Regions from separate parts of the Pseudoglutamicibacter cumminsii genome, predicted to be linked through region 3. Evidence: riboswitches for the same ligand, from Rfam matches in the RefSeq annotation. Region 3 holds a riboswitch; each other region holds the start of a gene.
What was found. A riboswitch is a leader RNA that binds a small molecule or an ion and turns the genes downstream of it on or off. The one in region 3 is predicted to bind S-adenosylmethionine.
Positions count from the first base shown of each region.

Region 1: another riboswitch for S-adenosylmethionine. It lies ahead of JOD50_RS04255 (flavin reductase family protein); the one in region 3 lies ahead of JOD50_RS05180 (LLM class flavin-dependent oxidoreductase).
Region 2: another riboswitch for S-adenosylmethionine. It lies ahead of JOD50_RS03635 (acyl-CoA dehydrogenase family protein); the one in region 3 lies ahead of JOD50_RS05180 (LLM class flavin-dependent oxidoreductase).

Region 1 is NZ_JAFBCO010000001.1:915,733-923,545, reverse strand. Features, by position in the region: gene JOD50_RS04285 (M18 family aminopeptidase) at 1-597, shown strand, start outside; gene JOD50_RS04280 (acyltransferase family protein) at 694-2,883, shown strand; gene rpsF (30S ribosomal protein S6) at 3,149-3,448, shown strand; gene JOD50_RS04270 (single-stranded DNA-binding protein) at 3,501-4,088, shown strand; gene rpsR (30S ribosomal protein S18) at 4,158-4,397, shown strand; gene rplI (50S ribosomal protein L9) at 4,421-4,882, shown strand; SAM riboswitch class IV at 5,044-5,157, shown strand; gene JOD50_RS04255 (flavin reductase family protein) at 5,197-5,721, shown strand; gene JOD50_RS04250 (PepSY domain-containing protein) at 5,826-6,494, shown strand; gene JOD50_RS04245 (thiamine phosphate synthase) at 6,543-7,220, opposite strand; gene thiM (hydroxyethylthiazole kinase) at 7,201-7,813, opposite strand, start outside.
Region 2 is NZ_JAFBCO010000001.1:791,638-799,450, reverse strand. Features, by position in the region: gene hrpB (ATP-dependent helicase HrpB) at 1-606, shown strand, start outside; gene JOD50_RS03655 (DUF308 domain-containing protein) at 689-1,288, shown strand; gene JOD50_RS03650 (hypothetical protein) at 1,358-1,720, shown strand; gene JOD50_RS03645 (MFS transporter) at 1,784-3,112, opposite strand; gene JOD50_RS03640 (LLM class flavin-dependent oxidoreductase) at 3,270-4,667, opposite strand; gene JOD50_RS03635 (acyl-CoA dehydrogenase family protein) at 4,657-6,048, opposite strand; SAM riboswitch class I at 6,058-6,144, opposite strand; gene JOD50_RS03630 (MarR family winged helix-turn-helix transcriptional regulator) at 6,349-6,876, opposite strand; gene JOD50_RS03625 (SDR family NAD(P)-dependent oxidoreductase) at 7,101-7,813, shown strand, end outside.
Region 3 is NZ_JAFBCO010000001.1:1,118,894-1,126,706, reverse strand. Features, by position in the region: gene gdhA (NADP-specific glutamate dehydrogenase) at 1-396, shown strand, start outside; gene purS (phosphoribosylformylglycinamidine synthase subunit PurS) at 509-766, shown strand; gene purQ (phosphoribosylformylglycinamidine synthase subunit PurQ) at 766-1,527, shown strand; gene purL (phosphoribosylformylglycinamidine synthase subunit PurL) at 1,524-3,830, shown strand; gene JOD50_RS05185 (hypothetical protein) at 3,930-4,895, opposite strand; gene JOD50_RS05180 (LLM class flavin-dependent oxidoreductase) at 4,995-6,431, opposite strand; SAM riboswitch class I at 6,462-6,575, opposite strand; gene JOD50_RS05175 (TRIC cation channel family protein) at 6,739-7,719, shown strand.

The DNA.
Region 1 (7,813 bases), 200 kb from region 3:
GCTTCCGTGCACGCGGGTTGTGTTGCGCTGGGTGAGGCCGCCGAGGCAGGCGTGAGCGAAGATGCTGAGCGGATCGCGATGTTCGCGGCTTTCGACCACGAAGAGCTCGGTTCGGCTTCGCGCTCGGGTGCGGCTGGTCCGTTCCTTGAGGATGTTTTGAACCGTATCTACGCGGGCTTGGGCGCCTCGGCCGAGGAGCAGGCGCGGGCGTACGCGGAATCCTGGCACGTGTCTTCTGATGTGGGGCACTCGATCCACCCGAACTATGCGGGGCATCATGATCCGGTGGTCAAGCCGCTTTTGGGTTCGGGTCCGATCTTGAAGATCAACGCTAATCAGCGGTATGCGACCGATGCAGTGGGTGCTGCCGCGTGGGCTGGCTGGTGCCGCGAGGCGGGGGTTGAGAGCCAAGAGTTCGTGTCGAATAACAACATCCCGTGTGGTTCGACGATCGGCCCGATCGCGGCGACCCGCCTGGGCATCCGCACAGTTGACGTGGGTATCCCGATTCTGTCGATGCACTCGGCCCGCGAACTCGCTGGCGTGAGCGATCTGCATGACCTGTCCAAGGTCGCGAAGGTCTTTTACACGGCGTAGTTTAGCGTCAACGTTTCCTGGGCATCTCATCTGCGTTTACTTTTAAGTCGTTTCCAGTTCTGGAGATGAGGATTAAGACGTGATGTAATCCCCTGCATGTCCCACAACGGCACATCCACGCGCGGAGGCAGCGATCGCACGCGCAGCGCGCAACCTAGGAAGTTCCTTCCGGAGGTTCAAGCGCTACGTGCGATTGCTGTTCTCGCGGTTGTTGCATGGCATTTCCACCCAGAAACTGCCCCGGGTGGTTTTGTTGGCGTCGATATCTTCTTTGTGATCTCAGGTTTCCTGATCACGTCGAAGCTTCTGCGTGATGCAGAAACGCACGGCAAGATCAATCTTGCCGAGTTCTGGGCTGCTCGGATTCGGCGCATCATGCCGGCGGCTACGGTCACGGCTGGCGCGATCATCATCGCGACGTTCATCTGGTGGCCTTTAGAACAGTGGAAACAGATATCTCGCGAGGGCATCGCGAGTCTGTTGAGCGTCGTCAACTGGGTCCTGGCCTTCGATTCCGTGGACTATCTGGCTGAGGACAACGCTCCGACCGCGTTCCAGCACTACTGGTCACTCAGCGTTGAAGAGCAGTTCTATGTTGTGTGGCCGCTGATCGTGGTTGTGGCGATCTGGCTGGCTCGTCGCACCAAGCTGTCTTTGCGAGCCTACGCGACGATCCTGTTCTCGGCAGTGATCGTCTCCTCGCTTGCGTGGGCTGAATTTCAGGTTCGTTCGAGCGATCCGGCGGCGTATTTTGTCACGACCACTCGCGTGTGGGAGCTCGCCTCGGGCGGCATGATTGCGGCTCTGGCGCCGCACATCCTCAAGGATGATCCGGGCCGCAGACAACGGGTAGCCGGAGGCGTTTCGTGGCGCTCGCTGCTCGCGCTGGCGGGGTTGGCGGCGATGTGCTGGTCGATTTTCGCCTACACGCAGGAAACGCCGTTCCCTGGTGTGACGGCGCTTGTTCCCGTTGTGGGTGCCGCAGTGGTGATTATCGCGGGCCGTACGAGCGGCCCGCTTTCGCTCAACTGGCTGGTTGATTGGGCGCCGGTGCAGTGGGTCGGCAAGATCTCATTTTCGCTGTACTTGTGGCATTGGCCGGTGTTCATGGTTTTCGTGCAGATCGTTGGCCACAAGCCGTACTGGTGGCAAGCGGTCATTCTCGTGTTGGTTTCGCTTGTGTTTGCTCACCTTTCGTGGCGTTTCGTTGAGGAGCCGGTGCGGCGGTGGAAGCGTTTGAAGGTTTCGCCGCTGCCGGCGTGGATTGCCGGCGGGGTTGCGACGATCGTTGCGGTTGCGGTGGCGTTTGCCCCGACTGCGCGCATCGATGCGTTCATTAAGGAGCAGAGGCAGCTCGCGGCAGAGCTGTTGAAGGCCGAAAAGCCTGGGTTTGGTGCTGGCGCCTGGGATCCGCTGGTCACAAAGGCTGAGGATGAAAAGCTCGATGCGGGGGATCCGGAGAGCCCGGGCGGCCGGTTGGTCGTGGACGAGGAGCGTGCAGATGAGCTCCCGCCGGCACTGCCGTATGGTTCGGCGATCACACCGGTACCGTTGGAAGCTGAGTTTGATACAACCTCGGCGGATGACTGTTTCCCAAGCGCAACCGAGACGTCCACTCCGCGCTGCGTCAAGGGTAAAGAAGACGGTCAGAAGACGGTGGCTGTCATGGGGGATTCACATTCTCAGATGCTGGTCCCCGCGCTCGAGGAAATGGCTCAGGAGCACGATTGGCGCATCATCACGTACACCAAGGCTTCGTGCCCGATGTCGCTTGAACCGCGGAAGCTCGTTGACCCTGAAGAGCGCTGTGTTGAACCGAATAAGAAGTCGATCGAACAGGTTCTTGAAGACGAGCCTGACGTGATCATCACGCAAAACTACTCAGGTTCAACCTTCCGCGGCGATGCTGTGGATGGTTACGAGCGGACGTTTAAGGAACTGCAGAAGAGCGGAGCGCAGCTCGTGGTGGTTCGGGACACCCCGATTCCGCCTACCAACAAGAACACTCCTCGGCCGCGCACATGTGTTTCCGAAAACATGGACCGTCCTGGGGTGTGTGATTTCACCGTCGAGAAGGGACTGCTCGATGATCCGGCGATCGAAGCCGCACAGCGGTTCGATGACATCTACGTCATGGACCTGAGCGATCACTTCTGCACCAAGGACACGTGCCCGGTAGTTGCTGGTAACTCGCTGATCTACCGCGACGGCAACCACGTCGGTGACACGTACCTCAAGAGCTTGATTCCCGTCATGGAACGCCGCTTGCCCGAGCGTTTGTTCTAGACACCGTGTTCTATCACTGAGTGCCGCACCGAGCCGTCGTGAGCGGCCTCTGCCAGAGTGAGCTTATCCACAGGGGATTACGTCCTCACCCGGACTATGGGTAGACTGGTTCTGTTGTCCTCTATCAAGTTTTGCTGGCAACCGCATTGTCATGTGTGTTCCGGCAGGCCTGGACGCCCTCACATGCAGGGCAGGGGATACCGCAATAGAACCTCCTGGTACGGAAAGACCGTGCCCGTTTCATGTCCAAAGGAGGTGGGTTCACTTGCGTAACTACGAACTGATGCTGCTGGTTGACCCCGAGGTCGACGAGCGCACCGTTGAACCGACGCTCAACAAGTTCCTCGAGGTCGTAACCAAGGACGGCGGAACCGTCGAGAACATCGACATCTGGGGTCGTCGCCGCATGGCCTACGAGATCAACAAGAAGGCTGAGGCCATCTACGCAGTGGTTAACTTCACCGCTGAGCCACAGACCGCATCCGAGCTTGACCGTGTTTTGGGCCTCAACGAGTCCATCATGCGCACCAAGATCATCCGCCCAGAGGACCAGCGCATCAAGTAAGCGCGTCCTACGCGGGCACAACCACGTTTAACGCTTCAAGCTAGGGGGAAACATGGCTGGAGAAACCATCATCACCGTGGTGGGTAACCTCACCGCCGATCCAGAACTGCGCTTCACGCCATCTGGTGCCGCGGTAGCGAACTTCACGATCGCTTCGACTCCTCGCCTCTTCGACCGTCAGACTAACGAGTTCAAAGACGGCGAAGCTCTCTTCATGCGTTGCAGCGTATGGCGCGAACACGCCGAAAACGTGGCGGAATCGCTGACCAAGGGTATGCGCGTCATCGCCCAGGGTCGTCTGCGTGCCCGCAGCTATGACGATCAGAACGGCAACCGCCGTACCGCATGGGAACTCGAGGTCGACGAGGTCGGCCCGGCCCTGCGCTACGCAACCGCGCAGGTCTCCCGCAATCAGCGTGGAGGCGGCGGTGGCGGCAATCAAGGCGGCTTCGGTGGCAACACCGGCGGCGGTTTTGGTGGCGGCAACCAAGGTGGCGGCTTCGGCGGCCAGCAGCAGTCCCAGGGCGGCGGCGGAGACTGGGGAGCACCTCAGCAATCTCCAGCTAACGACCCGTGGGGTAACTCTGGCGGCTCAAGCGACTGGGGTGCAAACCCTGGCCAGTCCGCACCACCGTTCTAAATCGTTCCAATCCAACATCCATCCCGCAGCTAAAACTGCGGGCTCCAAAACAAACTAAGGAGCTCCACGATGGCTAAGCCTGAAATTCGCAAGCCTAAGCCTAAGGCCAACCCGCTCAAGGCCGCCGACATCGAGGTCATCGACTACAAAGATGTCGCCCTTCTTCGCAAGTTCATCTCTGACCGCGGCAAGATCCGCGCTCGTCGTGTAACTGGCGTGTCCGTGCAGGAGCAGCGCAAGATCGCTCAGGCGATCAAGAACGCGCGCGAAGTCGCTCTGCTTCCCTACTCCGGCGCTGGCCGCGGCTAAGCAAGAAGGAGGAGAGAAGAAACATGGCAAAGCTTATTCTCACGCATGAGGTAACCGGCCTGGGTGCTGCTGGCGACATCGTCGAAGTACGCGACGGCTACGCACGCAACTACCTGCTGCCACGCGGCTACGCGATCATCTGGACCAAGGGTGGCGAGAAGGACGTCGAGTCCATCAAGGCCGCTCGCGAGGCCCACCGCGTAGCGAACCTCGAAGAAGCACAGAAGATCGCTGAAGCACTCAAGGCTGCTGAGATCCGCATCGAGGTTAACGCTGGCGAGTCCGGCCGCCTCTTCGGTACCGTCAAGCAGGCCGACGTTGCAGCAGCAATCGAGGCTCAGGGCCTGGGCAAGGTCGACAAGCGCACCATCGAGATCGCACAGCAGGTCAAGACCACCGGCCACTACAAGGCCACCGTCCGCCTGCACGAAGACGTTCTCGCGAACACCACGCTGCACGTTGTTGCAACGCCAAAGGGCAAGTAAAACCGAGCATTAGCGCACTGCGCAGGCTCGAAGATTACGAACTCTGAAGCATAAACGAACGCCGTCACCCGCGAAGGGTGGCGGCGTTCGTCTCATTAAATGAATTAAACGACACATCCAGTTGCGGGCCCCTCGCAGAACTGCTTATCGTTTAAAACACGAATCATGAGTACGGATTTTTAGGCCCTGGCTAATCCGTCGGCAACCCTCTCGCGTAGGTGGGGTGCCCCAGGTGACGATTCGGCCGTCGGGAATGCCGACGGCAAGCTGCGCCGGCCATAGAGGACGGCCGTAACCGCGAAGGATGAATCGCCATGTCCCTGACCCATACTTTCGACCAGGCAACCCTGCGTACCGCATTCGACCGATTCCCAGTAGGGGTCGCAGCCCTGTGCTCGCGGGTAGGTGGACGCCACGAAGGCATGGTCACTTCGAGCTTCGCAGTCGGAATCTCATATGAGCCCGCGCTCGTCTCGTTCTCCGTCCGAAACGAATCCCGTACGTGGCAGCGCCTCAAGCACGGCTACCGCCTCGGCGTCTCCGTGCTTGCAGATGAGCATCGCGAGGTCTGCTATCAGCTCGCATCCCGCGACGAAACCAAGCGTTTCAACGGCCTCGACGTCACCTTGGCGGACTCCGGCGCGCTGTTCCTGGACCGCGCTGCACTGTGGCTGGAAACCTCGGTCTACGACACCGTGCCGGCAGGCGACCACACCATCGTGCTCCTGAAGGTTCACGCTGTATCCCAGGGCGAAGACCACGGCGAACCGATCGTGCTGCACGGCAAGACGTTCCACGACCTCGCGCAGGTGCGAGACCGCGAACTCGTGACGGCGTAACGGCCTGGAGCCCGGTGTCACATGCTTGAGCGGAACACCTAAATAGGCTTATAGCTTAGAAATAATCAGTGAAATCCCCTTTCACATATGCATAGGCTTAAGCCATGGAGAAGAAACATTTAGCCCTCACGTCCGTAGCTGCCCTCGCGCTGGCTTTGTCCGCATGTGGCACTCCAGCGGAGGACAACAACTCCTCCAACGAGAGCGAAACTCAGCAGACTCAGGAAGCCACGCAGAACACTGAGTCTGAAGACATGGCATCGCAAGACACCAGCGATGACATGGACGATTCTGACGACGCTGACGACAATAATGACAACAACGACGCCGCGGCCCCAACCAAGGGTGGCAGCAAGGACAACGCTCTCAAGGCGATCGACACCGCTGAAAAAGAAATCGGCGGCAAGGTCGTTGACCTCGACTGGGATGACGACAAGAGCGGCTGGGAAGTAGAAGTCTACGAGGGCGGCAAGATCCACGAAATTAAGATCGCTGCCGACGGTTCCAAGATCATCGAACGCGACGACGTCGAAAACGCAGATGCCGACGACCGCCGTGAATACGACGCGATCAAGACCGACATCCGCAAGGCGATCGAAACCGCCCTCAAGGACACCCCAGGCTCCCTCGATGACGTCAGCGTTGTCGAGGAACAAGGCCAGATCATGTGGAACGTTGAGATCTACCCAGAGGGCGGCGGCTCCGATGTAGACATCTACATCGACGTCAAGAGTGGCGTCAAGAACGGCAAGATCCTCAAACGCGACAGCTAAACACGCGCAACCTCGCCACGTAGCGAGGACACGATGAGCTAAACACGGTTACCTGGCCGCAATGGCATCGAATGCGGACAGCACCCGGCGGACATCCCGCTGAGGGTCACGCGAACGAGCCAAAGCGCGCACCAACGCGACTCCGGCAACACCAGTGGAAGCCAACGCGGCAGCGTCCTCAGGATGCACATCGCCGATAGCAACCACAGGCACTCGGGAAGCTGCGACAAGCCGAGGATAACCGTCAACACCTATCGGGGAACGACCCGAATCCTTCGTGGGGGTGGGCCTGAAAGGGCCTGCCCCCACATACGTTAAAAGCTCCGACCACTCGTTGGCCTGCTCAACGAGTTCAAGTGTGCCCGTAGTCAGCCCGACGACAGCATCCGAACCCAACAGCGCACGAACATCCGGCACCGGAAGATCATCCTGGCCCACATGCACACCATGCACGTGAGCGCCCCGCCGCATCGCCGCAGCGGCGACCTCAACCGAATCATCCACCACCACACGAGTTGCCGGATTGGCGGCCTCAACCGCCTGAGCCACCGTTAGCGTCGCCTCGAGTAGCTCCCGCGCGGGCACGTCCTTAACCCGAACCTGCACGATGCCCGCCCCAGCCGCCGCACACTGCGCGGCTAACGCGGGAACGGAACGGTCGAAACCAGCCGTGACCATATAACAGCGCACGTCAACAGGTGCCGCGCTATCGGGTGAAAAGGTCATGCTCGGCACCTCCCACGCGGTACAAGGCGTCCAACAATGCGACCCGGAACGAGCCCGGGCCACCGCGCGGAGGCGAAGCAGCTTCGGCGGTACCGGTCGCCCCCGCGGAGACCTCCGCCGCGGCAATCTCAGCGGCACGGGCCAGCCACGCGCTCGCACCCACCGCGGCAACCCACGCATCCACGCCAGCGCCCACGCACGCCGCAATCAACGCGCCATGCAAACAGCCCGTGCCCGTCACCTGAGTCAACAACCTGTCGCCGCCGGCCACCTCGCAGAACGCGCCATCCTCAGCCATAACCACATCCGCGGCACCCGACACCACAACCACAGCACCCACACGCCGAGCAAGCTGCGAGGCCCACGCACGCACCACATCGGACGCCACAGGCCCCGCATCAGCACCCCGGCCAGTGAAGCCAGCGCCACTGAACCGCGCATCGCCATCCACAACACCCGCTAGCGCCACAATCTCAGAAGCATTGCCGCGAATCACATGCGGAGCGGAACCGCCGGGCCGCAACAACTCACCCGCCAGCCGCGTACGCACCGGGGCCAACCCCACCGCCGTGGGATCCAAAACCCACGGCACA
Region 2 (7,813 bases), 330 kb from region 3:
CGCAACAGGCTCGCATTCCTCCACCACCACATCGGCGACCCATGGCCAGCGATGGACAGCCACCACCTCGCCGCGAACGTCACCGAATGGCTCGGCCCAGAACTCAACGACGTCGCCCACGGCGCAAGCCTCAAAACCATCGACCTCACCGACCCCCTCCGCCGGCTCCTCCCATGGCCAGAAGCCGCCCACCTCGACGAACTCGCACCCGCACGCATCACCCTCCCGTCCGGCAACACCGCCGCAATCAAGTACCCGGACGCGAGCGAATACGGGGATACAGATGAATCGAGCGGTGATGAAGTAAGCGGGAACGAGACACAGGCAGAGCCTCCACAACCCGTGGTCGCCGCGAAACTGCAAGAAACCTTCGGCTGGACCGAAACACCACGCCTCGCCGGCGGCCGCGCGCCCGTCCTTTTCCACCTGCTCTCACCAGCAGGCAGGCCACTCGCCGTCACATCAGACCTCCACTCCTTCTTCACCGGCCCATACGCCGACGTCCGAGCAGAAATGCGCGGCCGCTACCCCAAACACCCCTGGCCAGAAAACCCACTCACCGCCCAACCAACCCACCTCACCAACCGCAAACTCCGCGAAAAATAGCCCACCAACCGGCATCCGATAAACTTAAACGCTGGTACCCACACGCACCCAAAAGCCTCAAAAACAAGGGGAACGAACACACATGGTGGACAGCGCCAGCGCGAACAACAACAGCGCCAACAGCGCCCCCGCGCAAGCAACCACGGCAGACTACAAACGAGTCCTCGCCAAACCAATGCTCTACCGCGGAATCGTCAGCGCACTCTTCGCACTCGTCGGCGTCTTCTTCAACACCACCCCAACCGTCGGCGCCATCAGCGCAGCCTTCGCCATCCTCTTCCTCACAAGCGCCCTCTTCTACTGGCCCATCATGAGGCTCGCCCTAGCACCCAGCTACCGCACCGCCATCACATCCGCCGTACTCGCATGGGCCATCGCCGGGATCCTCGCCATCATCATGCGCGACCCAGCCGGCATGGCCATCGCCGTAGCGTTCGGCTACACCATCGGTGGCGCCTCAGAACTCTACGGCGGGCTCAAAAACCGCGAAACCGGCCGCCCAAGCAAAGACACCACCATCTCCGGCGCACTCGGTGTCATCGGCGGCATCATCATGATCTTCATGACCACCAGCGACCCCCACGGCATCTTCGGCATGGCCTCCATGATCACCGCCGTCATCGCAGCCCACCACCTCATCGCCAGCATCGGCTACATGCAAGACCAACGCCGCGCCAACTAAACTAGAGGCAAACAACACCAGAGCGTAGCGCACACACAGCCCGCGCAGACCACGCACAAAGGAGAATCAGTGGCCAACAAGCCATCCACGTCCGGATCGAAAAAGTTCGGCTGGAAGCAAAGCGTCAAACCAGCACTCGTGCTATCGCTGGTCTTCGGCGTCGTCGCCGGCGTCATCTCCGCAGTGGCCGGCGCAGGCGGAACCCGCAACGGTCTCAACTTCCAGCTCGGCGCGATCTTCTTCCTCGTCGCATTCGTAGCTGGCCTCCTGGTGATCTCCCTGCTCATGATGGTCGCCAAAGACAACCCAGAAGACCTCGGCAAAGGCTCCGGCGTGAACCGCTCATCCGAACTCACCGACGCCGAACTCGACGCCATCGAAGCCCGCGAACGCGCACAACGCGCACGCCAAAACCGCGAAAACCGCGGCTAACTCTCCTTGACCGCCGCGGCGCACCGTGGCCCGCGACCACGGTCCCCAGAACCAAACCCGCGGCTAATGCTCCTCGACGTAACGCGGCTTAGCTGAAACCAGCCCCGCAACCAACGTGATCACCGCAATACCCAGCAGGATCCACAACGACGCCGTCCACGAACCCGTCGCCTCACGCACCACACCCAAAACCGGCGGAACAGAGGCCGCAACCACATAACCAAACGTCTGCGCCATACCCGAAAGCCGCGCCGCCGACATCGGCGTCCGCGCCCGCGCCCCAAACAACGTCAACGCGACCGTAAACAACCCGCCCTGGGCCGTACCAAGCAACAACGCCCACAACAGCGCCAACTGCGGAGCCAACATCGTCCCCGCAAGCACCACAATCACCGTGGAAACCGCCACAGCAACAGTGGATCCCACCACGTCGCGCCTCATCAGCCAGCCCGCAACAAGCGAACCCACAATGCCAGACGCCTGAATCACCGCAATATGGAAACCGGCGCTCTCCTCAGAAATCCCCGACGACATCTCAATAGCCGGCCACCACGTCAAAACCGAATAAAACAGCGTCGACTGAAAACCCATAAACGCCGTAATCACCCACGCCAACGGGGACCGCAACAAACTCCGCGGACGCGCCGCCGCCGCTGGTGACGCCTCCGCCGGTGACGCAGCCGACGACACCGTAGAGACTTGGTTGCGGGCTAAGACCTGCTGACGCCGCACCACATGATCCGCGCGGACCTGCGGCGCGAACACCGCGACACCAATCAAACCGGCACCCAACGTCAAACCGAGAGCGCCCTGCCAGCCCCAACCTGGAAGACCAGCGATCGGGACAGCGACCGCCGCCGCAAGCGCTGCCATGAGCGACTGAAACGCCGAATACACGCCCGTCAACGTGCCCGCATGATCCGGGAAATCACGCTTAATCAGCGCCGGCAACAGCACGTTCATGATCGCGATCCCAACACCAATCAAAACGGTGCCAGCCCACAAACCGAACGAACCAACCCACGAACGCGAAATGATCCCCACGTTCACCGCGATCAAAGCGCCGAACAGGGAATGAGCCAACCCGAAACGCGCCGCAATCCGCGGCACGATCGGCGAGAACACCGCGAAACACAGCAACGGCAAAGAAATTAAAAACGACGCAGACGCCGCAGAAAGCCCCACATCTTCCCTAATGCGGGGGAGCAGCGGGCTCGCGCTGGTCATCGGCATCCGCAGATTCGTGGCGATCAGCAAAATACCTGCGATCGCCAAAGCCGGGCTCACAGCCCTCGCCGCAACCCCCGGATTCTCTACACCCGGCGTCTCAACAGCCGGCGTCGAACCTTCTGGACGCTTCTTCCCAGCACTATCCCGCATCGAATTACTCACCCTCGTAACGCTATCGCCCTTCCCGGGCCGCGCAAGCTGGCAACCGTCACAACTCGTCATCACAATCCGCGGCTGCAGGATTACGATGCGGCAGCAGGCACCACGGGGCGTCCCACGGCACCCACTCGCCGGCTATGCGCGGCCGGAAGGGAAACGCTTAGCTGTGAGCCTCCACCAAAGCGCCAGTGCGGAAGCGGGAACCACGATGCGAATCAGGCAACCAATCCTGCCCCGTCACCGCGGCACGCAACGTCACGGCCTCCGCGGCACCGGCATCGTCGCTTTCAGCGCCGGCGTCAGCCAACAGACCGCGCCGCCGTAGCTCGGGGCTTACGTATTCAACGAATCGTTCAAGATCAGCCGGCCGCACGCCACTACACACGTTGAAGCCATCCACGCCGGAGGCCGCTTGCCACGCCTCCAACTGATCGGCAACGCTCTCAGGGCCACCCACAATCACGGGGCCGCGGCCACCCAACGTAACGAACGCGGCGATGTCCCGCACGGTCCACTCCCGCGTCGTGTCGCCAGAGGTCACCGAACGCAGAGCAGACTGATTCGCGTCCGTCTCAACCTCCGCCAACGGAGCATCCGGATCCAGGCCGGCCAAGTCAACGCCGGTCCAGCCCGCGAACAGCGCTAGCGCACCCTCGACGTCCACATACTGCTGATAGGACTCAAAGCGGCGCTGCGCATCCTCGTCGTCCGCGCCGGTGACCACGGTGACCATCGCGAACGTGCGCACCGCATCGGCTGGCCGGCCCGCGGCCTCAAGCGCATCGTGCAAACGGTCAATATAACCGCGCACAACGCTCGGCTCCGAACCGATCATGAACACCGCCTCGGCATTCTCAGCGCCGAAACGCAAGCCCCGCGCCGAAGCACCCGCCTGGAACAAGAACGGCGTGCGCTGCGGCCCCGGATGCGTCAACAACGCACCATCAACCGAGAAGTATTCGCCCTTGTGCTCAGCCTTCCGGACACCCGCCGGGTCCACAAAGACACCCGCATCGGCATCCTTGAGCACCGAGCCCGGAGCGAAACTGCCCTCGAACAGCTTGTACATCACGTCCATGTACTCGTCCGCGCGGTCGTAACGCTCATCGTGCGGCAGTTGCCGCTCCAAACCGAGGTTGCGGGCAGCGGAATCCTGATACGACGTCACAATGTTCCAGCCAACCCGGCCACCCGTCAGATGGTCCAAGCTCGCAAACCGGCGCGCCAACAAAAACGGATCCTCATACGTGCAGGAAGCCGTCAACCCGAACCCCAACCGACGCGTCACCGCCGCCATCGCAGACACTGCAGCGAACGGATTCAACAACGGAACCTGCACGCCGCGCTCATGCGAAACCGCGTCGCTACCGCCATACACGTCATAGGTTCCCAACACATCCGCCAAAAACAGTGCCGTGAAACCGCCGCGATCCAACGTCTGAGCCAGGTCGGTCCAGTAGCTCAACTGATCAAAATCCGCCGCCCGAGACTCCGGATGCCGCCACAAACCCGGCGACTGATGCACCGGCGTGGCCATCTCAAACGCGTTAAGAAGCACGGGTCACCTCACCGATCGCGTTGAGGCCCTCCGGGACAGTCCCGTTGACCAGGTAGTCGCCGATGATCCGCTCACGGAACACAATCGGGTTGTGTGTTGCGACCGTCTGCGCGTTCCGCCAATGCCGGTCCAGGTTCTTCTCCCGCGACGTGTTCGAGGCCCCACCCGTGAGGAACAGGTCGGAGCAAATGCTGGTCACGATGCTCGGTACGGTCACGTGCGCGCGCTCAACAGCAAGCTCCGCTTCAGTCAGCAAGCGCTGCGCATCTGGATCTTGGAGCGAAAGCACACCTTCGGCAGCCTCGAGCCGCCGCGCGGCCTCAACCACCGTAGACTCCACTACGAAAGCCTGCGCCGAAAGCCGCCCCACAACCCCCAAAATCTGCGGGTCCTCAGAGTGCGGAACACCCAAACCGGTATTGAAGGAGCGGGTCCGCCGGCGCACGCCAGCCGCCGCATCGTTCACGACGTTGCGAGCAATACCCGCCAGCACCGCGAGCAAAACAATCTGGAACAGAGGCGCCTCAAACTGCGCCTCAGCGCTGCCGGGAACGCGGTTCAGAATGTGCTCGGGCGCAACACGCACATCGGTGAAACGCGTGGTTCCAGTACCAGTGAGGCTCTGACCGAAACCGTTCCAGTCATCCTCAAGCTCAACGCCCGGAGCCCGCGTGGAAACGACAGCGAACTGTCGACCCTCGGTCGGCGTTCCGTCCGCATCAGGCAACGTGGCCGAAACCCGCGTATGCGTCGCGTACGCCGTGCCGGTGCAGTAGTACTTAGCGCCGTTGAGCACCCCGGAGCCGTCCGCCTGCACGGCCAGCGTCGTGTTGAGCGTATTCAGCGCATTCCCGCTCACCTCGGTGGACGCGTTGCCTACAACATCGCCGGCAAGAACCTTCGCGTACCAGAACTCGCGGGTCTGCTCATCGTGGTACCGCAGCGTCTCCACGAAACCAGCGTGGGAACGGTACTGATGCGCGATGTTCGGGTCAGCCGCCGCCAGATCGATCAGCAGCTGCACCCAGTCGGAGAACGGAACGCCCGGGCCGCCGTACTCGGTAGGCACGCGCAGCACGGTGAAGCCGGCGCGGTTGAGTTCCGCGATCTCAACGAACGGCAGAACACGGTGCGTCTCACGCTCAGAAGCGCCGAGCGCGATGCGGTCAAAGATCGGCCCGAAATGCTCACGCAGTTCGTGAAGGCTAGGCGTGTGGCCGGCTTCCCACGGGGTGACCGGCGCGTCCTGCGTGGTGACGTAACGCAGACCTTCAGCGAAGCTCAAGTCGGCGGAGGAAACAGCGGTGCTGGCTTCCGCATCGGCGGTGATCTCAGCGCCAGCTGCAGGGTGGACAGGGGTGTGCGTGGACAACGATGACACAGTTATTCCTTTCCATCGTTCCTGGCGGGAGCACCGTGCATAAACCGGTTGCTGCGACGTCAACGAGCCAGGTCTCTCAGTCGCTCTGGATGGGTTACAAGCATCATTTCTATACGTGCCGGCAGGGTGCTGTCAACAGCCTGCCGGGCGGCGCACGTCACAAAACGTCAACAAGAAACGCCCCTGCAGTGTTGTCTTAGGTGGTGCCTGCTTAGATGCAGGCGCCCTAGGTGGAGGTGATGCAGGGGCGTTTCGTGAGGCTTTAGCTGGAATCAGAAGGCGGGGCTCAGGAAGCAGAGATTAGAAGGCGACTTTCTCCAGCAATCGGCTCAATTCCTGCCGTTCGCTGGCGCTGAGCGCGGCGAGCACCACGTCGTCGGAGGCCATGGTCAGCGCGTGTGCCCGCCGGTAGGCGTCCTGCCCCTGCGGTGTGGCGACGACGATCCGGGAGCGACGGTCGCGGGGATCCACCTGGCGCTCGACCCAGCCTCGCTTCTCCAGGAAGTCCACCAGGTTCACGATCTGGCTCGGGTCCAAGCTCAGGAAGTCGCCGAGCTCGCGCTGCGACGGGTTCACGTCCGAGGCGGCCAGGGCCAACACGGAGTACTGGCGGACTTTCAGCCCCATCACCTCTTGCAGGACGCGGTTGGCGTGGCTGTGGCCGATGCTGCGCAGCCGGGCCGCCAAGAACTGGACTTGGCCGGCGAGTTCCGACGACGTGAACTCCGCCATGCGCTCGGCCGCAAGCGCGGTGGAGGGGGCGGGGAAGCGCTGGGCGGCCTCGGCCGGGCTGCTTGTGGCTCCGGAGGTGTCCTTTGTGGTCGTCATGTGCTTGCTTCCTTGGTCCGTGTGCTTGAGGACGCGATCCAGCTGATCTTGTCTCTGTACTTGCCCTAGAGGGGGCAAATCCTCTGCAGAGGATCGTACTCGAAAAAGCACTCTTCGAAAAATAATTGACATTCTCAATTATATGTACTGTCATGGTTCTTGTGTGGTGAACGCCACATCAGGACACAACCGACATCTAGAACGTCATCCCGAAGGAGAACCCCATGTCCCTCGACGGTAAGGTCGCCATCGTCACCGGCTCGGGCGCAGGCCTGGGCCTCGCCTACGCCCAGGAGCTCGCCCGCCAGGGAGCCTCCGTGGTTATCAACGACGTCAACCAGGAGACCGCGGACGCCGCTGTCGCCTCGATCACCGAAGCCGGCGGCAAGGCCGTCGCCGCCGTGGTCCCGGTCGGCACCAGCGAAGCTGCAGACCAGCTGTTCAAGACCGCCGTAGATACCTTCGGGGGCCTGGACATCCTGGTGAACAACGCCGGCATCCTGCGGGACAAGTCGTTGCTGAAGATGTCCGACGAGGACTTCGACCTCGTCATCGGCGTCCACCTCAAGGGAACCTTCACCTGCGTCCGCGCCGCTTACGCATACTTCAAGGAGAACGGCGTGGCCGGCCGCATCGTCTGCATCGGCTCGCCAACCGGCCAGCGAGGCAACTTCGGCCAGACCAACTACGCCGCAGCCAAGGCGGGCATCGTCGGTATGGTCCGCACGTGGGCCCTCGAGATGAAGCGCGCCGGAGTGATGGTCAACGCCGTCATCCCAGTGGCCGCCACCGCGATGACCAAGACCGTTCCTTTCTTCCAGAAGGCCGTCGAAGCTGACGAGCGCGGCGAGGCTATGCCGTCCTTCTTCCGCCATGACCTCGGCTTCGGAACCGCCGACGACGTCGCCGGCCTGATCGCCTTCCTTTCCTCCCCGGA
Region 3 (7,813 bases):
GCACTGCCATGCGCAACCCAGAACGAACTCAACGGCCGAGACGCCCACACCTTGATCCGCAACGGCGTCAAGGCCGTGTCCGAAGGCGCAAACATGCCATCGACCCCCGATGCGGTGGCAGCATTCCGCGACGCGAAGGTCCTCTTCGGCCCAGGCAAGGCAGCTAACGCCGGTGGCGTTGCGACCTCCGCGCTCGAGATGCAACAGAACGCGTCCCGTGACTCCTGGACATTCGACTACACCGTCCAGCGCCTCACCGAGATCATGGAGAACATCCACGAAACCTGCCTCGAATCCGCCGATAAGTACGGCCGCGGTGGGGACTATGTTTTCGGCGCGAACGTTGCCGGTTTCAGCCGCGTAGCAACCGCGATGCTCAACCAAGGCATCATCTAGACGCATCACATCCCACGCGTGGACGTAAACGGATAAGATAGAGAGGCAAGTGCGCCAGCACCACTTTCGTGTGCTCGCGACAAAAAACTGCCACCTCAGGAGATCCCACAACATGGCCCGGATCGTCGTTGACGTCATGCCCAAGCCCGAGATTCTGGACCCGCAGGGTAAAGCAATTCTCGGTGCATTCCCTCGCCTCGGTTTCACCCAGTTCAGCGGAGTCCGTCAGGGCAAGCGCTTTGAACTGACCGTGGACGGCGAAGTGACCGAAGATACCTTGGCTGCAGCTCGCGAAGCCGCTGAGACCCTGCTGTCCAACCCGGTCATCGAAGACGTTGTCAACGTGGCTGTGGTTGAGGACGGTCAGTAATGCCCCGCACCACCGATTTCCCTTTCTTGGTTGATAACTCCGTGGACACCTACCCGAACTCGGGTGTCAAGATCGGCGTTGTCACGTTCCCTGGAACGCTCGATGACCGCGATGCGTGCCGTGCGGTGCGCTTGGCCGGTGGCGAGCCAGTGAACCTGTGGCACGCGGATGGCGACCTCAAGGATGTTCAGGCTGTTGTGATCGCCGGCGGGTTCTCCTACGGCGACTACCTGCGCCCGGGCGCTATCGCTCGTTTCGCGCCGGTCATGGACAGCATCATCGACGCCGCGAACTCGGACGATAAGCTCCCAGTGCTCGGCATCTGCAACGGTTTCCAGGTCCTCACGGAAGCTCACCTGCTTCCAGGTTCGATGATCAAGAACGATCACCTCAAGTTCATTCGCCGCGATCAGCCGCTGACCATCGAAAACAACGAGACCAAGTGGACCCGCCTGTACGAGAAGAACCAGAGCGTGGTCTACCCGCTGAAGAACCAGGACGGCCAGTACGTCGCTGACGAAAAGACCCTCGACATGCTCGAAGCCGAGGGTCGCGTGGTGTTCCGCTACGAAGGCTGGAACCCGAACGGCTCCCGCCGCAGCATCGCTGGCATCACAAACGAAGCCGGCAACGTGGTTGGTCTGATGCCTCACCCAGAGCACGCAGTTGAGCTGGGCTTTGGTCCCGACGACGGCCGCGGCCGTGACGGCCTGACCGTGTTCACTTCCTTGATTAGCAACTTCGTGGAGGACGCCAAGTGACCACCCAAGACTTCATCCTTGACACCGTCGCTGACGCCGAATCCACCCCAAACGTCGAACAGCCGTGGGCTGAACTGGGGCTCAAGGAAAACGAATACGAGGACATCAAGAAGATCCTCGGCCGCCGCCCAACGGATTCCGAGCTCGCGATCTACTCCGTGATGTGGTCGGAGCACGCTTCCTACAAGTCGTCGAAGATTCACCTCCGTTCCTTCGGTAAGAAGGTCGACGACGAGATGAAGAAGCACACCCTGGTCGGTATGGGCCAGAACGCTGGCGTGACCGACCTCGGTGACGGCTGGGCCGTAACCTTCAAGATCGAGTCCCACAACTCGCCGTCCTACGTTGAGCCGTACCAGGGTGCCGCTACCGGCATCGGCGGTATTGTTCGCGACATCATCTCGATGGGTGCCCGCCCCGTAGCGGTCATGGACCCGCTGCGTTTCGGCGCGATCGACCACCCAGACACCGCCCGCGTCGTACACGGCGCCGTGGCCGGCATCGGCGGCTACGGTAACTCGCTCGGCCTGCCGAACATCGGCGGCGAAACCGTGTTCGACCCCGTCTACCAGGGCAATCCGCTCGTCAACGCGCTCGCTGTGGGCGTGATGCGTCACGAGGACATCCACCTCGCGAACGCTAAGGGCGAAGGCAACCGTGTGGTCCTGTTCGGTGCGCGCACCGGCGGCGACGGCATCGGCGGCACCTCGGTTCTGGCTTCCGCTTCCTTCGAAGAAGACAAGCCATCCAAGCGCCCTGCCGTTCAGGTGGGCGACCCGTTCGCTGAGAAGGTCCTCATCGAATGCTGCCTTGACTTGTTCCGTGAAGAGCTCGTCGTCGCGATCCAGGACCTCGGCGCGGCAGGTATTTCCTGCGCAACCAGCGAGCTCGCCTCCAACGGTGGCGTGGGCATGAACGTTGAGCTCAAGGACGTGCTGTTGCGCGACCCAAGCCTCAACCCATCCGAAATCCTGATGTCTGAATCTCAGGAACGCATGATGGCCGTGGTGACCCCCGAGAACGCTGAAGCGTTCGAGAAGGTCCTGGAACACTACGGTGTCGAATACTCCTGGATCGGTGAGATCACCGAGGAACCACGCCTCATCATCACCTGGAACGGCGAGGTCATCGTGGACATCGATCCGCAGACCGCCGCTGAAGAGGGCCCTGAATACGACCGTCCATACGCTCGCCCTGACTACCAGGACGCGCTGCAGGCTGACACGTTCCGCTCCTCCGAGGCCGGTAAGAACCTGCCGGAACAGGGCGAGGACCTCAAGCAGGCGATGCTTGAGCTCATGGCGCGCCCTAACCTGTGCGATAAGTCGTGGGTCACCCAGCAGTTCGACGCCAACGTTGGCGGTAACACGGCAATGGCGTCCCCTGACGATGCCGGCGTGATTCGCGTTGACGAGAACACCGGCATGGGTGTTGGTTTCGCAACCGACGCGAACGGCCGCTACGCCTACCTTGATCCGTACGCTGGCGCTCAGCTGGCTTTGGCTGAGGCGTACCGCAACGTCGCGACCTCGGGCGCTACCCCGATGGCCGTGACCGACTGCTTGAACTTCGGTTCCCCTGAGGACCCGAACGTGATGTGGCAGCTGGTTCAGGCGATTGAGGGCCTTTCGGATGCATGCCTCGAGCTGCAGGTTCCGGTCACTGGCGGTAACGTTTCGCTCTACAACCAGACCGGTGAGACCCCGATCCACCCGACCCCTGTAGTGGGTGTCATGGGTCGCTTTGACGACGTCACGGCACGCACCGTTTCCGGTTGGCGTGAAGAGCACGACGGCAACGCCGTCTACCTGCTCGGCGTGACCCGCGATGAGCTGGACGGCTCCGAATTCGCTGCGATGCGTGACCACCTCGGCGGCCTTCCTCCGAAGGTTGATTTGGACGCCGAGCGCACGCTCGGCCAGCTCCTGGTTTCTGGTTCCCGCGACGGCATGTTCGATGCCGCACACGACCTCTCCGAAGGCGGCCTCGCTGCCGGCCTGGTTGAGATGTCGATGCGCTACGGCGTTGGCGTGCGTGTCAACCTGGATGAGCTCAAGCAGCGTGACGGCATCGATACGTTCACCGCTCTGTTCTCCGAGTCGCAGGCTCGCGCACTCGTGTGCTTGCCACGTTCCGAAGAGGAACGTTTCACCGCTATGGCTGCGGCACGCGGCTTCGCGCACGTTCGCCTTGGTGTGGTCGATGCGTCGTCGAACGCTATCGAGGTTCAGGGCGAGTTCTCCGCGACCCTCGACGAGGTTCGCGAAGGCTGGGGCAAAACCATGGAGCGCTACTTCGGCTAAGCCGATGCGCTGAGTAACCTAGCGCATCCATCGAATACAGCGAAGGTGTGGGCATCAACCTGGTGCCCACACCTTCGCTTGTTAAAAAGCCTTATCTGGTTAGATTTTCCGGCCGCGCAACAGACCCCACAGAGCGATCGCGAACAGCGCGATCCCACCGCCAACCGCAGTGCCGATGCCTTTAGCGGTCTCGTTAACGTCCGCTACAGGTTCAACGTTCACGGTGCCTAACGTCGGTTCAGGGGCTTTCTCGACTTTGTAGATCACGTGCATCTTGGTGCTCGTAGGAGTGCCGCTTGTCGGCGGAGTCTCGTTCGGGACTTCGCGCAGCTTCACAGGGGCACGCTTCACTGGGGCCGGTTTGACGCCTTGAGGTGTGGCCATCCCCGGCCCGCCGTGGATTTTGCTTGGTTGCGTATCAACAGTGGTTGCGTGTGCCGGGGCGTCGATCGGCGTCTCAGATACGATTGCCTTTTCGCTCGACTGGCCACTGTCGCTCGGCGATGCCGTGGGCAGGTCACCCGGGAGCGGCTCACCCGTCGGCGTGAGCCCCTCACTCGGTGCCGTAGGGCTTGGATGCGTCGGACTCGGGTTCGTAGCGCTCGGGTCCGTAGGGCCTGGTTGCGTAGGGTTCGGGGTCCTTGGGTCCGAAGTTGATGGTTCCGAAGACGTTGGCGTCGTTGTCGTTGGCGCCGGTTCCGCTGGTGCAGTGCCAGAGGGCGCGGTCTCGGACGGCGATGGATTCGCTGGCGGTGTCACCGTTGGTGTCGGACCCAATGAAGCCGCTGGTGAGCTCGAATTACGGTCCGAGCGTTCGGACGCTCGTTCAGCCGAACCCTCAACCGTAACAACAGAATCCGTGCCCACAGCGTTAGTCGAAGCAACCGCAACTACCGCGTGTGCCGCATCGACGGCTTGAGTGTTCAGCACCGGATACGCACACGCAACACCGAACACCGCGAAGCCGATGCCCACCTTGAATCCCAGGCCCGCTTTAACAGCAAAAGAAACGCGAGGCGCGCGCTGACACACTCGTCTAGCGTCGCAACCTCGCGTTTCCTTCATGTCTTATTTCCCTACCCTGGTCATAAGGCACACAACATGCCTACATAGTTCACATCTTCATGTGTCCCCAAAGCATAGTCAATAGGTGAAAGGATTCTTTCACTTACCGCGACGCACCGCCGCACCCGGGTGGTTCTCCGGCAGACGGTCGCCACGACCGAACAAAGCGTGACGCAAAGAAGAGCCGGTCTGATCCTCAACAGGACGGTCCGCGTCCCACGCGACCGTGTCCTCGGCGAACTCTTCTGCGGTCGGATAGACACCCAGGGCTTCAAGCTCCGGAATCACATAGTCAACGACGTCGCGGAATGTGCCCGGCTTGACCGCGTAAGCGACGTTAAAGCCGTCCACACCGGTGTCGCGGACCCATTCCTGGAACTGCTCGGCAATCTCGCGGCCGGTACCCACGGCAACCGGACCGAAGCCACCCACACCGATGTAGCGAGCCAGCTGGCCCACATTCCACGGCTTATCGGAATCACCCGAAGCCGCCTGGAACATGCTCACAGCAGACTGGATCGCGTTGGACTCCACGTCCTCACCAATCACCGCGTCCAACGGGTATTCAGACAAGTCGATGCCCGTCCAGCCCGCCAGCAGCGCCAACGCGCCCTGCTCATCCGCGTACGACTGATATTCGCGGAACTTCTCCCACGCTTCCTCGTTCGTCTTACCCACAACAGGGGTAATCATCGCGAAAATCTTGACGTCATCAGCGTTACGGCCGGCCGCAACGGTAGCCTCGCGGATCTTCTTAACCGTCTTGGCCAGACCTTCCTTGGTCGCCTGCGAAAGAAACACAGCCTCAGCGTGCTTACCCGCGAAAGCCATACCGCGAGACGACGCACCAGCCTGGAAAATCACCGGCGTGCGCTGGCGGGAAGGCTCCGTGATCGCGATGCCCGGAACGTTGAACCACTGACCTTCGTGCTCGATCTCGTGCACCTTGTCCGGGTCCACAAACAGGCCGGATTCGCGGTCAGCAACAACCGCATCGTCCTCCCACGAACCCTCCAACAGCTTGTAAACAACGTCGATGTACTCGTCCGCGTGATCGTAGCGTTCGTCGTGCTCCATCTGGCGCGTCTGGCCAAAGTTCTTCGCCGCAGACTCAAGGTAGCCAGTCACAACGTTCCAGCCGACGCGGCCGCCAGTGTAGTGGTCCAAGCTCGCCAAGCGGCGGGCCAAGCCAACCGGGTGCTCGTAAGCGGTGCCAGCTGTCACGCCGAAACCGAGGTTCTTGGTCGCCGCCGCCATAGCCGAAACGATGACCGCCGGATCAGCCAACGGGATCTGGGCGCCCGAACGCAGCGCGGTCTCTGGAGAGTTCTGATAGGCGTCATAGACACCCATCACATCGGCGATGAACAGGGCGGCAAAACGGCCCTCTTCGAGGATCTGCGCAAGCTCAACCCAGTGAGAAAGCTTGTTGTAATCCCGCGACGTGTCCTCAGGGTGCTTCCACAGGCCTGGGGACTGGTGACCAATCGTGTTCATCGCAAAAGCGTTGAGAAGAATAGGTTTTTCAGACGACATGCTAACCCTTTCCCGCAGCCCTGAAATGCTGCGCCATCGTCTTCTGGCGGGAGCACCTTTCCCTCACGATTCCTGCTAGGGAATCCATCGGGATGGTTGCTGCGGCGTCTACGAGCCAGATCTCTCGGCCGCTCTGGATGGATACGGATTCAGCATAAAGCCATACCCGGCACCTCACGCAAATCGCGTAATCCCGATGACAAAAAATGACACAAGCTAACCGGCTACTACACTTTCGGAAGCATCGCACCGCCCCAGGGCATATGCTCAGGGCAGTTATTTCTGCGGACGAAAGGGCTATGGCGACGTGGAATTTGCACGGCCAGAAGTTTTCTTGACCGTCGATATCATCGCGCTTGTCATCAACGGGATCATGGGCGGGGTGATTGCTCGGCGACTGAACTTTGACCCCGTCGGTTTCGTCGTCATGGCGATCGTCACCGCGCTCGGCGGCGGCATTGTCCGCGACCTCATGATCGACCAAGGCCCACCCGTCGCAACCACCAACCCGTGGTATCTGCCGGCCGCGATCCTAGGTGCGTTCATCGCGTTCCTCATGCCGCTCAACGGCAAGTGGACGACGCGCACACTCACTCTGCTGGACGGCCTCGCATTGGGTGCGTGGTCGGCCACCGGAACCCTCAAAGCGCTCTCCGCCGGCTTGGATTGGTTACCGTCGCTTTTGATGGGCGTCATGACGGCGGTGGGTGGCGGCATGATCCGCGACTTCATGGTCGGTCAGGTCCCGACCGTGTTCAGGCGCTCCCCGCTGTACGCGACGGCCTCGCTGTTCGGTTCGGTACAGATGCTGCTGTTTTTCTACCTCAAGCTCTCCGACTGGGGCATGTTCGTTGCGATGTTCAGCGTCGGAATCCTGGTGATTCTGGCCCAGAAGTACAACCTATACTTGCCGGGCCCCACGGAAATCCGCTTGCCTCGCCGCCGCATCCCGTCCATCTTGCGGCGTGAGGCCCGCAGCGCGAACCCGTCCACGGGCGCGATCCCGGTGATCGATGCGGCGGCTGGCTCCCGTACGGACGGCACCACAGACTCAGCTTCCGATGCGGTGGCCACTCATGGGGAAGCCGGCGGCTCGGTCACTCAGAACCAACGTCTGAGTCAGCAGCGAATTGAGCACCAGCACCGCATCCATAAACGGCGGGTCCAACAAACACAATCCAAGCGAGCACAAGCAAGGCAAGCTTCCGCATCCAGCCGCGCAGCCACCGGACATCTCACATCGGCGATGCCTAAATGGCGCCTCAAGCAAGCACGTAACAACCGCTGAAGCGCGAGAGCCGTTAACGACGCAACCACCGCATCGGGCACTTTCGCTACCTTGCGAACGTGCCCATGTTGAGCAACATGACACACACGCCCAC